DNA from 2 places in the Paenibacillus sp. TSA_86.1 genome. Region 2 is predicted to be linked to the other one. Evidence: riboswitches for the same ligand, from Rfam matches in the RefSeq annotation. Region 2 holds a riboswitch; the other holds the start of a gene.
The links. A riboswitch is a leader RNA that binds a small molecule or an ion and turns the genes downstream of it on or off. The one in region 2 is predicted to bind FMN.
Positions count from the first base shown of each region.

Region 1: it holds a riboswitch for FMN, as region 2 does, so the genes downstream of both, ribD (bifunctional diaminohydroxyphosphoribosylaminopyrimidine deaminase/5-amino-6-(5-phosphoribosylamino)uracil reductase RibD) here and ACUTVW_RS06585 (DMT family transporter) in region 2, are expected to answer to the same signal.

Region 1 covers NZ_JBQZGE010000012.1:146,543-154,637, forward strand. The annotation lists gene ACUTVW_RS20470 (spore germination protein) at 1-520, shown strand, start outside; gene lysA (diaminopimelate decarboxylase) at 624-1,955, shown strand; gene ACUTVW_RS20480 (peptidylprolyl isomerase) at 2,248-2,679, shown strand; gene ACUTVW_RS20485 (hypothetical protein) at 2,947-4,266, shown strand; FMN riboswitch at 4,421-4,586, shown strand; gene ribD (bifunctional diaminohydroxyphosphoribosylaminopyrimidine deaminase/5-amino-6-(5-phosphoribosylamino)uracil reductase RibD) at 4,913-6,016, shown strand; gene ribE (riboflavin synthase) at 6,113-6,781, shown strand; gene ACUTVW_RS20500 (bifunctional 3,4-dihydroxy-2-butanone-4-phosphate synthase/GTP cyclohydrolase II) at 6,844-8,076, shown strand.
Region 2 covers NZ_JBQZGE010000002.1:80,279-88,373, forward strand. The annotation lists gene ACUTVW_RS06560 (hypothetical protein) at 280-591, shown strand; gene ACUTVW_RS06565 (hypothetical protein) at 593-937, shown strand; gene ACUTVW_RS06570 (peptidoglycan recognition protein family protein) at 952-1,731, shown strand; gene ACUTVW_RS06575 (hypothetical protein) at 1,731-2,033, shown strand; gene ACUTVW_RS06580 (amidase) at 2,189-3,697, opposite strand; gene ACUTVW_RS06585 (DMT family transporter) at 3,901-4,881, opposite strand; FMN riboswitch at 5,027-5,177, opposite strand; gene ACUTVW_RS06590 (DinB family protein) at 5,261-5,764, opposite strand; gene ACUTVW_RS06595 (CGNR zinc finger domain-containing protein) at 5,926-6,504, shown strand; gene ACUTVW_RS06600 (amidohydrolase family protein) at 6,707-8,080, shown strand.

The sequences.
Region 1 (8,095 bases), on a different contig from region 2:
GAAATTGCCGATTATCTTGCAGTTTCTACTCATAGAACTTGGTGTAGACTTATTACGGATGGCGGCGGTTCACACACCTACACCACTGGCTTCAGCCATGGGTCTGATTGCTGCGATATTAGTCGGAGATATCGCCGTGAAAACGGGGTATTTTGTCAATGAGGTTGTGCTCTACATGGCGATTGCAGCTATTGGAATGTTTGCTACACCGAGTTACGAGTTAGGGCTGGCGAATCGACTAGTCAGATTGATATTGTTGATTGCGGTTGCAATATTCAAGGTGCCTGGTCTGGTGGTTGGAACAACGTTGTTGATTGTGGCATTGACCATTCACCGTTCATACAACTCGTCGTATCTGTGGCCATTTATACCGTTTAATGCAAAGGCATTTGGCAACTTCTTGTTCAGGGTTCCATTGCTTGTCAGCAAGAAACGTCCATCGTTCAACAAAACACGTGACAACACCAAGATGTCGGATGATCCAGACGGTGAGCTGCGAAAAAGTAAAAAACACAAATGATGTGCCGAAAAATCCATTCATCTCCCGGCTTAATTTGATATACTGGTGTAAAATCAATGGAATAAATATTGTTCCAGTATATAAAAAGTGAGGAATGCAGACGATGTATTTACACGGTACAAGTAGAATAAATGAGCAAGGGCATCTGGAAATTGGTGGAGTAGACGTTACAGATATGAAAGAGCAATTCGGAACACCGCTCTATGTTGTGGACGAGCAATTGGTTCGCGAGCGTTGTAGAGAGTATATGGATGCATTCCGCGCTTCGGGTCTGGGCTTCCAGGTTGCGTATGCGAGCAAAGCATTCTGTGTCATGGCGATGTGTGCCCTGGCGGCAGAAGAGGGTCTTTCTCTGGATGTTGTATCTGACGGAGAGTTGTTCACGGCATTGCAAGCAGGTTTCCCTGCAGATCGTATTCATTTCCACGGCAATAACAAAACGCTGGAAGAAATCGAAATGGCGCTTGATGCAGAGATCGGATGTTTTGTGGTTGACAACTTTAATGAGTTGCATTTGCTTCAAGCGGTTGCAGCGGACAAAAATCGTAAAGTGAATGTTCTTCTTCGCGTAACGCCAGGTGTAGAGGCGCATACACATGAATATATTTCGACAGGGCAAACGGATTCCAAGTTCGGTTTTGATATCGGTAACGGTACAGCATTCGAAGCGATTGAGCTTGCATCCAAACAGCCAAACTTGGTATTGCTCGGTGTGCATTCTCACATTGGTTCGCAAATCTTTGAGGTTGAAGGGTTCCAGATGGCGGTTCAACGTGTTGCTGAATTCGCAGCAAGTGTATATGAGCGCCTGAATGTGGCGTTCAAAGTCGTCAACCTTGGCGGCGGATTCGGAATTCGCTATATTGACGGGGACACGCCTCTTGAAGTGGCCGAGTACGTAAAAGCTATTACGGATGCGGTAAAAAATCATTTTGCGCAAATCGGCTATGCTGTGCCTGAAATCTGGGTTGAGCCAGGCCGCAGTATCGTGGGTGAAGCAGGTACAACGCTCTACACCGTTGGAACAAGCAAAGACATCCCTGGCGTGCGTAAATATGTTGCCGTAGATGGCGGTATGACGGATAATCCGCGTCCAGCCCTGTACGAATCCAAGTATGAAGCCGTGCTGGCGAATCGTGCAAACGAAGCAGCAACAGAAACCGTTTCTGTAGCCGGAAAGTGCTGCGAGAGCGGCGACATGCTGATCTGGGATCTCGACTTGCCAAAAGTGGAAAGCGGTGACTTGCTTGCCGTAGCCTGCACAGGGGCGTATAACTATTCCATGGCGAGCAATTACAACCGGATTCGTCGTCCAGCTGTTGTTTTTGTCAAAGATGGTCAAGGTGATGTGGTCGTACGCCGCGAGTCGTATCAAGACATTATCCAAAATGACCTCGTTCCAGCGCGTATTGGCAAGCAGCCGGTTACACGTTAATTCATCAGACTGGGATACTGAGTAGGAATGATCGAGTGTTCCTATACCTCCAAATCTTATAGCATAGTAAGGACGGAACGGGATTACCCGTTCTGTCCTTTGTTGTGTATATTGCCTCTATTTAAGAGGCTTGTGGGCTTGTATAGAGAGGAGAAAATCAAAAAAAACGACTCTTTCTTTTGCGATTCGGTTCTTTTCGGTGTACACTAAGAAAAGTGCTGTAATGCTTGACCCCAAGTTTGGTATTACGTCACAATTTACTTTGCTCAAAATTGAAAGGAGTCATTTACATATGGCGAAACAAGCGAAAATTAAATTGGCAAACGGTGGAGAAGTCGTGATCGACCTGTTCGATCAAGAAGCTCCAAATACAGTAGCAAACTTTGAAAAGCTGGCAAACTCCGGTTTTTATAACGGTCTCGTTTTCCACCGCGTTATCCCGGGCTTCGTAGCTCAAGGTGGATGCCCTAGTGGTTCCGGTACTGGCGGCCCTGGCTACACAATCAACTGTGAGATCAACCCGAACAAACACGAGCGTGGAACACTGGCGATGGCACATGCTGGTCGCAACACGGGCGGAAGTCAGTTCTATATTTGCTACCAACCACAGCCACACTTGGATGGACAACATACCGTATTTGGTAAAGTAAGCAAAGGTATGGAGTTTGTTGACGCATTCGAAGGTCGCGATAAAATGGAAACCGTTGAAGTTGTAGAAGTTTAATTCAAACTGCAACAGATCAGACACAATCTAACCCCTGATACTTCTATTACAGAAGTACCAGGGGTTTTGTGCATTTTGCAGCCTTTTTGCATGATTGCCTTAGATCGTCTTGTCAAAAATAAGCTTAAAGGAACTGGCGAGCCAAGTGATCTTGGGTTATTCTGGCTAAGTACAGACTGTTGTAACCGAATACATGAGGTTTGGCAGCACAATGGAGAGTACTGTACTTAGTTACTTTCATGAACAGTTGAAAGGATGTTGTTAACTTTGGATGTTGTACAGCAGCTTAAATTACTTCAGCACCTCTATAGTGGAAATACGATTTGGGACGAGGAGTTGCATGCTTCCAGACACACCATACCTGAGGATGTAACTACTGAGCAGTTGCAGGCTTTAGAGGCAGCTGGACATGAACCCAATCGTTTTGTGAGTCCACAGCACGAGGAGACCATTAACGAACTGAGAGCGTTGGCTGAGCGTTGGACACTTCAGAACGCCGCTCAGGCTTTTGTGGCTTCGTTATGGTCAGCTCCGATGATCTGGCGTTCACTTCTTACGAGTAAACTAATTGCAGGCAGCATTCCGGATCATGAATATACACCGTATCCATCCAGTCACAAGTGCCTGATCTGTGGTTTGGACGTGAATGACGGAGTAGATACATCGCTCCAATGGTACTGGCGGATGACAAACGGCATACCGCTGGATGGGGATATTTTTGGACATGTTCTGGCTTTGAAAGAAATGGCCGCTTCGCAGGAGCTTCCTGTTCCGAATGAGTACGATCGTTGGACGCTGCGCGCCGTAATAACGGTGCTGCGCAACCTGCCGCCCAAAACTCGGTACAGCAAGGCAGCGGATGCACTCAAAAAAGCACAACTGCTGCCTTCGAAAAAGGTATATGTATACCGTGATCTGCTTGAAACGCTGGCACTGATCGGTATTCTGGACACACCAGAACAGCCAGGAATGATTACGGCTTTCACTTCGTATGCTGAACGCGATAAGAGACCTAATACCCGCGTTGAAGTACAAGCTCCCTTGGCATGGTGGGATTCATCTGTAGGAGTAAACGAGCAAAATCTATCCAAAATTTTTGCTGATTACAATTGCACTGATGTGTCGCTTGAGGACAAGCCTGAAGCAAATCCGCCAGCGATAGAAACCGTTGTTGGTGCGTTTGAAAGCAGACGAGGTGTTCGTGTTACGACCAAGGCGCCGAAAAAGTCTCCTGAGGCGGGTACAGGTGAAGTACAGCCTGGAGATGTATATGCGGTGCGAGTACTTAGTGGTGCCTGGGTTACCGTATACTGTCATGAAGTGAAGGACAAACGTGTTATTGTCGAATATTTGGATGGAGTGTTCCCTGAGATGCCAGGAAAAGATGAGCTTATTCTAACCGTTCGTCCTAGACCAGATGAACGCTGGCAATGTTCGGCAATCGGGATTGACTCCACGAGCTGGGTGAGAAGAGTCGCCAGGGATATGCCAACTCCTGCTGCTTCCGGGCCGAAACCAAATCGTGTTCCGTTCCACTCTGCCAAAGATTTGAAGCACATGGCAAGCTGGTGTTTTCCTGATCTTTAGAACGTATCTTTCCATGGCTTATTCAGATCCGTGTCTCGTGCGAGATGCGGATTTGATGACATAAATGCTTATTAAAAGTTAGTATGTGACAAAAAGAAACAAAAATGAATTGATTTTTTGACACTAAAGTGCTAACATCCAATTAATAACGAAAGCGATCCTTCAGGGCAGGGTGTAATTCCCTACCGGCGGTGATGCATGATGTCAAGGAATCAGATTCCATCGACATAGCAAAGTCCGTGACCTGTCTGCCTGTGGCAGATGGCTGATCTGGTGTAATTCCAGAACCGACAGTATAGTCTGGATGGGAGAAGGAGTGGGTGCATGCCAAGCGGCTGCACTCCGCAGGAGTGATGTTGCACAGCATTCAGGCAATGGATTTGATGTTGTGCGGGGAAGACTTGTTATTTATTAATAAGTGTTCCGTTACATAATACCGTCATATAGAAACTCTTTACCTGTTTGTTGTATGTAACAAGGTATGTGTTTGTTTTCACTTGCCTGTTATGCGGTAAGAGCGTTGTGTCGGTATGGTTGTACACCATTCACTCCTGTAGATGACAGTAGTCTCTCATCATCCCCACCGGAACGGATTGTTCGGTGGGGATTTTTTAGTTCAAGATTATAACCGTGGGGTGAACAATATATGGAAATGATCAATGATGAATTTTATATGGCGTTAGCACTGGATATGGCTGAACGGTCGCAAGGACAGACTGGGATTAATCCTGTCGTGGGATGTGTCGTTGTTAAGGATGGACGGGTTGTTGGCCTGGGAAGCCATCTGAAGAGAGGTACAGGACATGCGGAAGTACATGCTCTTAACATGGCTGGAAGTGACGCAGCGGGCAGCACCGTCTACGTAACGCTTGAACCTTGCAGTCATTACGGTAAAACTCCGCCATGTAGTGAACGATTGATTCATGAGAAGGTTAAACGGGTGGTCGTCTGCTGTGAAGACCCGAATCCACAGGTGTCTGGCACAGGAATCAGTATGCTTCGTCAACAAGGCATTGAGGTTGAAGTGGGTGTTTTGCGCGAACGCGGAAGACGTATGAATGAAAAGTTTATTAAGTTTATTACAACAGGACTGCCTTTTGTTACCCTGAAAACGGCATCTACGCTGGATGGCAAAATTGCGACGCGTAGCGGAGACAGCAAATGGATCTCCAACGAGCCAGCTCGTGAAATTGTGCATGCGCTACGCCATCGTCATCAAGGCATAATGGTTGGCGTGGATACGGTTATTGCCGATAATCCGGAGCTGACGACTCGTTTGCAAGTGGAGGGTATCAGTCCGGTACGGATCGTTGTGGACTCCAAGCTGCGTCTGCCCGTTGGCTCCAAAATGGTCAAGGATGGTCTTGCACCAACATGGGTACTCACGACGGATGAGGCTAGCCAGGAAGCGGCAGAGCGTCTTGAAGCTTACGGGGTTGAAGTGATCCGCTGCGGCCCTGGGCCTCGCGTAGATTTGTTGCATGGGCTGAGCAAGCTGGGAGAGCGGGATATTGGCTCCATTCTGCTCGAAGGCGGCGGCACATTAAATGGTGCGATGCTGGAAGCGCGGCTGGTAGACCGGTTGCTTATGTTCATCGCTCCGAAGATTGTAGGTGGATATGACACACCTGGAAGTTTCCGATTCGAAGGCGTAGAGCGTATGAGTCAGGCTGTGCAATTGCATCAGCTGGAAATTGAACAAGTTGGAGATAATATCAGCATAGGCGGCATTCCCGTTTGGCCAGAATAGGACGTTACTGCTCTGGAACCATGATGGTGCAGCATGATAAATAATGAAGGTAAACAAGACGATATGTACACAGCTTTAGATTAGGGAGGCGGCAGTATGTTTACGGGTTTGGTAGAAGAAATAGGTCAGATCCGGCGCATTGGCCGTAAAGGCGAAGCCCTGGTTCTGAACATCGGAGCTTCTGTCATTATGGATGATCTCAAGATTGGTGACAGCGTTGCGGTTAACGGGGTTTGTCTTACAGCAACAACGCTGGAGGACGGAGGTTTCACAGCTGACGTCATGCCTGAAACATATCGTCACACGAATCTCAGCCAGCTTCAATCTGGCAGCAAAGTCAATCTGGAACGGGCCATGTTGTCCGGTGGAAGATTTGGTGGTCATATTGTACAGGGGCACGTGGATGGAACCGGGGTCATTGGCAGCATCACACGGGATCAGAATGCGGTTGTATTTGAAGTCAGGCCGGACGACAGTGAACTGTTCCAATATTTGATTCCAAAAGGTTCGGTCACTTTGGATGGGATTAGCCTCACGGTAGTGCAGACGACTCCAAGTTCCTTCACCGTTTCGATTATCCCACATACGATTGGAGAAACCGTGCTGAACATCAAAAAAACGGGAGATACCGTCAACATTGAGTGTGATATTTTGGGGAAATATGTAGACCATCTGTTGCATTACGGTAAAGGCCATGCAGAAACGAGTAAAGGCAAGCCGCGCAGCATTAGTGAAGAATTTCTCTCGAATCACGGATTTGCTTAATTGGAAAAAGAGTGTCACTGCTGAACTTTTTTACAACAACAATGGTTACAGGAGGTGGACTGATGTCAGAACAATCCATTCTGGACACAATCGAGGCAGCAATATATGATTTGATGCGCGGTAAACCCGTGATTGTGGTGGATGATGAAGATCGGGAGAATGAAGGCGATTTTATTGCTTTGGCAGAAAAGGCGACACCGGAGGTCATCAATTTTATGATTACCGAAGGCAGAGGATTGGTCTGCGTTCCCATTACGCAGCAGCGGGCAGATGAATTAAATCTGAAACCGATGGTTCAGCAAAATACAGATTTTCACGGGACTGCTTTCACAGTCTCTGTAGATCACAAGGATACAACAACAGGCATCTCGGCACATGAGCGCTCGATTACAGTAAAAGGTCTCATTGATCCAAATGCCAAAAGCAGTGATTTTCGCAAACCCGGCCACATGTTCCCATTGATCGCCAAAGACGGCGGTGTATTGCGTCGTGCTGGACATACCGAAGCGGCAGTAGATCTGGCGATCATGTGCGGCTCTTACCCCGCAGGTGTCATCTGTGAGGTGATCAAGGAAGATGGTACGATGGCCAGACTTCCTGACCTGCAGGAGATTGCACGTAAGCATGATCTGAAACTGATCAGTATCCAGGACATGATTCGTTACCGGAATGAGAAGGAGAAGCTGGTGCAACGTGAAGTTTCCGTGCGTATGCCAACGGACTTTGGCGAATTCCAGGCAGTGGCGTATACGAATGCAGTGGATAATAAAGAACATGTTGCCTTGGTCAAAGGGGATATTGACGGTTCCAAACCTGTATTGGTACGTGTACACTCTGAATGTTTGACTGGTGACGTTTTTCACTCGCATCGCTGTGATTGTGGCCCGCAGTTTGATGCGGCTCTGAAACAGATTCATGATGAGGGTAACGGTATATTGCTCTATATGAGACAGGAAGGCCGCGGGATTGGTCTGATTAATAAACTTAAGGCTTACAAGTTGCAAGAAGAAGGTCTAGACACCGTAGATGCCAATCTGAAGCTTGGTTTTGCTGCTGATCTGCGTGATTATGGTATCGGCGCTCAGATCTTGAAGGATCTCGGCGTTCGTCAAATTCGATTGTTAACGAATAATCCGCGTAAGATCAAAGGTTTGGAAGGTTATGGTCTGGAAGTGGTAGAACGTGTGCCGATTCAGATGAAGGAGAATGTGGATAATACTGCTTATCTTCACACCAAGCAAGCTAAACTGGGGCATATGCTCAAGTTTGATGACATTGAACAGAACGAACAGTAATTAACCGAACATGCTGGTT
Region 2 (8,095 bases):
GTGTCGATCAAAGCGGAAACTTCAACTTCAGAGAGTGCTTTAGGTGGGAACTTTTCTTTTTCACCGCACTTTACTGGGGAGGCCGACGCCTTTGATATCCCGTTCGTAACTTTCTATGGTCAATTCGGACAAATTCTTAACTGTTTGCAGGTAGAGTGCGTCTCCGCATAATTTATTATTACATCACATCCCGTTGTTTTTAGTCACACAATATACACCGGATTATTATGTGACTTATCAACGTGCCCACAAACAGATAGAAAAGGTCAGGTGACAGATATGGACGTAGGTGTAATCACAGCAATCGTTGGCCTCGTTGGTACTGCTGTATCCGGTGTAATCGGCTACGCCAGCGGCAAAAACAATAACAAGGTAACGGATAGAGAGCTGCTCTCCAAAGACGAGCAAGCCTTCCGTGAAAGGTTGATTGAACGTCTCACAGCTTCGGAAGAAAAGATTGAGAGACTAAGCAACGAAGTCATCACGCTTCGTCAGGAAAACATGGAACTGATTAGTGAGAACAGGCTACTGAATATCAAGGTAGAGCAATTGGTGGCTCAACTCTCAAGCCGGAGAGGTGACGTGCGGTAAGATGGGGAAGTTTGTAAAGAACGCATTCTGGAACGATAGTGACGGCTTCTCCGCTAAGGATTTCCTAATGGTACTGTTTGGCGGTCTGTTTGCACTATTCCTGCTTGTTGCATTCTTTGCGCCATTCTTCGGGGTGGCGGTCAGCGCTGTCTCGATTGAGGTGATAGTAAGCCTTAGCCCGGTCGTTATGACCATTGTGGGCGGGGTATTCGCAGTACAGACTGTGAGGGAGTTCAAGACTCCCAATATAGAAACTACCATTACCGTTCCTGGTAATGCTCAAGTAGAAAGTGTCAATAATATCGTGGAGGAAACGGTAGGGGATCGTACTCCAAAGATTGAATAGAAAGGGTGAAAGAGGTGGCTTTCAAGATAAAGTATTCGATTGTACAGCAATACATACCTGTCAATACGAAGAGACGTTCCGGTCTGAAGAACCGAGGAATTGAATTCATTGTGGCGCATGACACGGGTAATGACGGCAGTACAGCGGTGGGTAACGTGAACTATTATACGAACTCTGCCAACGCCCAGAGTGCTTCTGCGCATACCTTTATTGATGATGAGATCATCATTGAGTGTGTGCCGCTCACTGAGAAGGCTTGGCACGTGCTGTACAACGTCACTACAGACAATGACCTTTACGGCTTTGATTCCAATGACCACGCAATCGGAGTAGAACTGTGTTACTCCAATAAGAAGGGGAACATCAATAACCAAGAAGCTTACAAACGGTATGTATGGTATATGGCCTATCTATGTAACAAGTACGGACTGAATCCCCTGAAGCGGATTTCAGGCCATAATGAGCTTGATCCGAACCGCAAGTCAGACCCGTACAAGAATGCCTTGAAAATTTTGGGGATCAGTAAGACTCAATTCCTATACGATGTGGCGGCTGAACTGAAGGACTGCAGTACGCCTGAATCACCAACTAAAACTGAATTGTCGGAGGACGATGAACCTATGAAGCTTGATAAATGGGCAATAGATATGCTTGTAAAGAACCTGACAGACTTTAAGGATAAAGGGTTCTTTACGGACGAAGCTTGGATTACCAAAGCCAAGAATGGTACGCTGACTGCTTCTGAACTGGCGTTCCTGAACACAATCCTAATTGCCAGGGCGGTGAATAAATAATGGTAACTTTAACTGGCGTAATGGCTACAGCAGTAGGCGCAATCGGTCTTTGGATGCTTGTCGCGGGCTTAACAGAAGCGATCACTGAGGTTATCAAGAAAGTAATACCTATTAAGGACACAGTCACGTATACCGTTTCCATTATAGTAGGCGTAGGACTGGCATTTGCATTCGGGCTTAATCCATTCGGACTTACCGGAATAGCCGCATACTTATCTACTGTAGCCGCTGGCTTATTAGCGTCCCGTGGGGCTAATTATCTGAGTGATTGGCTCAAAAAAATAGGAATTAAAAGGGAATAGAATGGGTGGCACAACTATAATAAAGATAGGAAAATTTATCCGGTTAAAAAGTGGTTCGATATATGCATTACATCATAATTATTATGTAAACTAATTAACCGAAAAAAGCCGAGCAGCTTTATAAACTGCTCGGCTTTTTTCCATTTTTGCGAGCTTTAGGCTTCCGACGAGGTCGGAAACATGGGATTGCCATTCATACCCACCCACAGTTCGGAGGATTCGAGTTGTCCCGCCAGATGTAATAACCAATCTTCACGGCCTTTCGTTGCCATAACCTGAACGCCCATTGGCAAACCTTCTGCAGTCAAATGCAGAGGAAGACTAATGGCCGGTTGACCTGTAAGGTTCGCAAGCTGCGTGAAAGGGGTATAGGTCAGACTTGGCTTGAACATCTCATAAATCAGACGTTGCTGTGCTGTTTTGTTCAGATCGCTGACAGACATCAGATGTTGAATCTGCTCAACATGTGGCGTCAATTCTCCTATTCGGGGTGCAGGAAAAGCATTGACAGGTGTGATGTAAAAATCATACCGTTCAAACAACGTTGACATCTGCGCAGCCGCCACGTCCCATTCTGCCAAACTGTGCACAAATTCAGCAGCAGATACTTTTTTGCCGGCTTCGGAGAGTACCCACGACTCGATCTCCATATCATCTGCGGTGAGTGAACGACCCAAGCCATGTTCCATCGAGGAGATCATTGCGGCCATCTCACCGCTGTTCATCATGTAATAGTTTTCCATCAGGCGTACGCCATTGACTGGACTTAATTTTTCCTCCACATGGTGCCCTTGAGCCTCGAGGAAATGGACAAGTTTCATCACCGCCTCTTTGGCATCTTCACTGACAGTTGTGCCTACAGGTGAATCCGTCGTATAAGCGATACGCCAGTTGCGTTGATGCGGATAGTTCATATCAGCCAGGTAACTTCCGGGGAATAACGGTGCATGAAATGCGGCTTCCGGTTGAATAATCTGGAGCGTATCCAGCAGTGCAGCACTGTCTCTGACGGAGCGGGATAAGGCAAAATCAATGGAGGCTCCCTGCCACTGGCGTCCAACGCCCGGACCAACCGGAGTGCGTCCGCGTGTCGGTTTCAGCCCGAACAAACCGCTGAAAGAAGCGGGAATTCGAATGGAACCACCGCCATCGCTTGCTCCGGCAAGAGGCACGATGCCGGATGCCACTGCTGCAGCGGCTCCGCCGCTTGAGCCGCCGGGAGAATGGTTCACATTCCATGGATTACGTGTAGGGCCATGCAGCCGGGGCTCGGTTATATTTTTTAATCCGAATTCTGGTGTATTTGTATGTCCAATCACAATAAAGCCGGCTTCTTGCAGACGCGTTACGAAATTCGAGTTGCGAAGGGCTCGATGCTCGCTAAACAGCCTGGAGCCGGAGGTAAGATGCTCGCCCTCCAAAGATTGAGAAATATCTTTGAGCAGTAACGGCACGCCAGCAAACGGCTGCTCTCCAGGCCTAACCATGCTGGCTTCCTGCCGAGCACGGGTTTCATATGTACGAATAACTGCATTCAGTTGCGGATTCACTTCTTCCAGACGTGCAAAGGCGGCTTCAAGTAGTTCAACCGGGGATACTTCCCGGGAGCGAATCAGTTCGGCGAGTCCTATAGCGTCATAGGAGGTATATGAGAATGAAGACATCTGTAATCGTTCCTCTCTGAAAATAGTTCCTGTTAGCTTCCTTGTTCCATGTTCCATGTTCCATGTTCCATAAGCCATCGTACCACCTAGGCGGGCAAAAGACAAAACAAGCCAATATGATCAAAGAAAGAGGGTAGAAGAAGAGCACCGCTCACCTCTTTAAGGTGAAACAGTGCTCGGTTGTTTGAATCAGATGAAATCTATTACTCCGTGCGAAGTTTGGGTGCAGCTTCGGCAATCGGTGTAGAACGTTCCTGCTGTTTGGAGATCAGGAATAGCGCGATCCAGATGAGGATAAAGCCAAGCAATTGCTCCCAGGTTATCAGCGTACGGAAGGCAATCCAGTTCACGAGCACACCAGCCATAGGGAAGCTGAGTTCCGCCAAAGTTGCGACAGAAGCTTTCGTTGACGACAATCCTTTATAGTAGAGAAGCAGGCTGAGCAATCCTGGCAATAGTGCCTGCCCCAAAATATTCAGAATAACAGCTGCTTGTGCGCTTGTACCTGCGGGAAGTGTCCAAGGTGCGCCTTCATTCCAGGTCATGAAGATCAGGAGTGGAAGGGCAACGACAAAGCGAAGGGATGTCACCGTTTCGTATCTTGCCTGCCCCAGCATCAGTCGACCCATGACTGTAGAACCGCCCCACAAAGCTGCGGCACCAAGAGACAGCAGACTGCCTGCATGAACCCAGTTATTCCAGTTACCGAGCGGCAGTGAGAATCCAAACGTAAGCAAGTACGTTCCTGCCAGCGCAATAATGAAGAGTCCTCCGAAGTGACGCGGCAATGTTTCTTTTAATATTAATTTCGCAAGTACAATCGCGAAGAGAGGTTGCATTTTTTGCAATAATAATACCGTGTTGGGATCGTTATGGGTTAGTGCCAAAGTGAATAATACCGTTGCGAGGGCTGAGCCGCCCCAAGAGATAAAGATAACAGCGATCCAGTGACGTGCACGCAGTTTTTTTAGATCATCCCGGAATTTCCATAATACCGGAATCGCAACAAGACTGACGATGATATGTTCAATTAGAACAATCTGTGTAGATGTCATTGTTTTCAGCAATAGGATGCGGAATAACGGGTCTACTCCCCAGAGCGCTGCGCCCAGCACAACCAGCCAAAAACCGGTGTTACTTCGTTCCTTGCGATAAATCGTTGATGCAGTTGATGTGTTTTCCATATTCAGGACTCCTTCGTCAGAACACGGAATCTTCAGTTGGCAAAATCGACAAAATCCCCCGTCCTTGGCGTACGCCAAATAAACGGGGGACCATTCAAAGACAAGGCGTCAAGGAAAAGACTTCCCCTATACGGCCTGCCATTGTGTTGATCTTCTCTCATCCGGACTGTACCGTCGGCCTTGGAATTTCACCAAGTCAGTCGCTCCCAGGTCGTAACCTTAAACAGCGAGTCGCGGGCTGGTTCTATAAGAACATCACCGCCGGTTGGGAATTGCACCCTACCCCGAAGATCCTATTCAATTAATTAGTGTATTGAACAAGTTGTAACCTTATGAAGTTCATCTTATTCCTGTAAACGCTATCAGTTCAAGTGTTTTTTTAGAAAACAATACTCCAGTTGCCTTGTTGTCTGCGTAACAGCACAATCTGACCTGCATGATAAGCGTCGTGCAGAACCCAGCGGGCAAGCGTCTGAGCCCAGTTTTGTTCGGAATCCATATAAGCTTCCTCAAGCTTCGAGTCCTGTAATTCAGCAAGGGTATCGCGCAACTGTTCAGCCAGTTTAGTGGTTTGCTCCATAAGTTTGTTCCAGCCAGCTTCGTTCAAGGGATCACCGGACATACCAAACGTAGCTACGTTAGAATCGGCAGCGGGTGTAGAGGGAGTTTTCCCCTGAAGTCGATCCAAGATCCGTTGATTGTAATAAAACATATGATTGGCCAGCTGCCATATGCTCAGTCCACCTGATGGAGGAACCCAAGCAGCCTGTTCGGCGGTCAGCCCCTCCAGAGCCTTGGACAATGGAACGATCCAGTTACATTGATCCCAAGTATCTTCATTCTGAATAACCAATACATCTAATGCTGTGGTGACGGTTTTCATTTTTAAATTTCATTCCTCTCTTGTCAGACTCATCTCGTCTTGTTTCATCATGCTGGTAACTAGCTAATATGGGTTGAAATGGTTACAATTAATATAACACAATCTCAAAGGGTGTAACCATCTTTATCTAATTTAGACAGTTACATTAATCGGAGGACCTAATGGATAGATTATGGACTGATTTTGTAAACAGCGATTATCATGATTGGCGTGGCGGGGAGCGATCAGAAGACAGAATGGGGAACGTAAGCTGGCAACAAGATTTCTTGAATCGTTGGAATTTGGGAGCGCCAGTACCGGCATCGAATGAAGAAGAATCCACCATGAGAAGCTTTAGAGATGGTTTGCAGTCACTTGCTATTCGTTTATCTGACGGAACAATCTTAACGGAGAAGGATCGAGCATGGTTGAATGATTTTATGCAGGCTGGTGAAGTCATTAGACGATTCATCTTACAGGAACAGAATCAAGGACTGGGTATTGCGCTTGTTCCCATTCATAGACATTGGGCTCAGGTGATGGCAGAGATTGCTGCTGATTTTGCAATGACACTGGTAGAAGGCGAAGGAAAGAGAATTCGATCCTGTGACAATCCGGACTGCCGCTGGATCTTCTATGATGATACCCGGAGCAGAACACAGAAATATTGCGATGATAAGATGTGCGGAAACCTAATGAAGGTGAGACGTTTTCGAGCGAAACGAAAAATGCACTCTAATGGGGAAAAGAGTGAAACATAATTATCAAGTTTACCAACGAAGTTCAATTTTTTCCAATCCGTGAATTACCGTATAGGTCTCAGTTATCTCTTCCAGAATTTGATAAATAAAAACACTTGATATATAATGTATATATACTAGCGAAAATATAGTCATAAGCAAAAGGAAATAAGCAATGCAGATCGGATCATTTTACAAACCATTATGATGGGAGAGGTGTCTCATGGGGACAAGTTATCTTTTGAAGAACGGTTGTGTATTATCGATGGATGCTCGTATTGGTCAGTATAACAGGGCAGACGTACTTATTCAGGATTCTGTGATTGCGGCCATTCAACCGAATATAGAGGTGGCTGATCCAGATATAGAGGTCATCGATGCTTCTGACATGATTATTATGCCTGGACTGGTGGATACACACCGGCATATGTGGGAATCACTCGTCAAAACAGCGGGAACCAACTGGTCGCTGCCTGTATATCTGCAAAATTTGTACTATGGAGCGATGGGAAGCAAGCTTCGTCCGCAGGATAGCTATATTGCCAATCTGCTTGGATCACTGGAAGCGCTTAATGCAGGCGTGACCACTGTACTGGACTGGAGCATGCCATACTCGGCTGAACATACGGATGAGTTGATTCGAGGACTGCAGGATGCAGGCATTCGTGCTGTTTTTGCTCATGGTGTACCAGGTGAAACGGCGTATTGGAATCGAGATAGCAAGTTATCGTATCCCGAAAATGTTAGAGGGGTTAAAGAGAAATACTTCTCTTCGAATGATCAACTCCTCACCTATGGACTTGCGATTCGCGGCCCAGAGTTTAGCCACTGGGATACAACGGTGCAGGACATAAGGCTTGCAGAAGAACTGGACGCGATTTGTTCGATGCATGTCGGTTTCGGAAGCTGGGGATCAGCGGACCGTTCGATCAGCCGAATGTATGAGGCAGGGCTGCTTAGTCCGCGGATCAATGTTGTTCACGGGAATACGATGGGTATGGATGAATTCAAAATGCTGGCGGATACCGGGGCCTCTTTGTCAGTCACACCTGAAGTCGAGATGATGATGGGACATGGATATCCAGCTACAGGACACTTTCTCGAGCATGGAGGTACGCCAACGCTTGGGGTAGATGTCGTGACCTCGACAGGTGGAGATATGTTTTCACAGATGAAGTTTGCACTGCAAGCCGAACGTTCCCGAACCAATGAATTATTGCTACAACAAGGGGAAATGCCCGGTGAACTGAGTTTGCAGGCAAGCCAGGTGCTGCGATTTGCTACGTCTGCGGGTGCACAGGCTTTAGGACTGGAGCGAAAAACAGGATCGCTTACACCAGGCAAAGAAGCGGATTTAATTATGATTCGTACAACAGATCTGAATCTGTTTCCGGTGCATGATCCCATTGGAGCTGTGGTGCAATTTGCTAATCCATCCAATGTGGATACGGTTTTTGTTGCCGGGAAACCCGTGAAGCGAGAGGGCAAATTGTTACATGTGGATCTGGATGAAATTCGCCGCAAAGCCATGCAGAGTACGGAATATTTGCTGACGCAATATCGGATGTCCGATGCGAATCGGGTTGTTTTTTCATAAGGTTGGTAACATCAA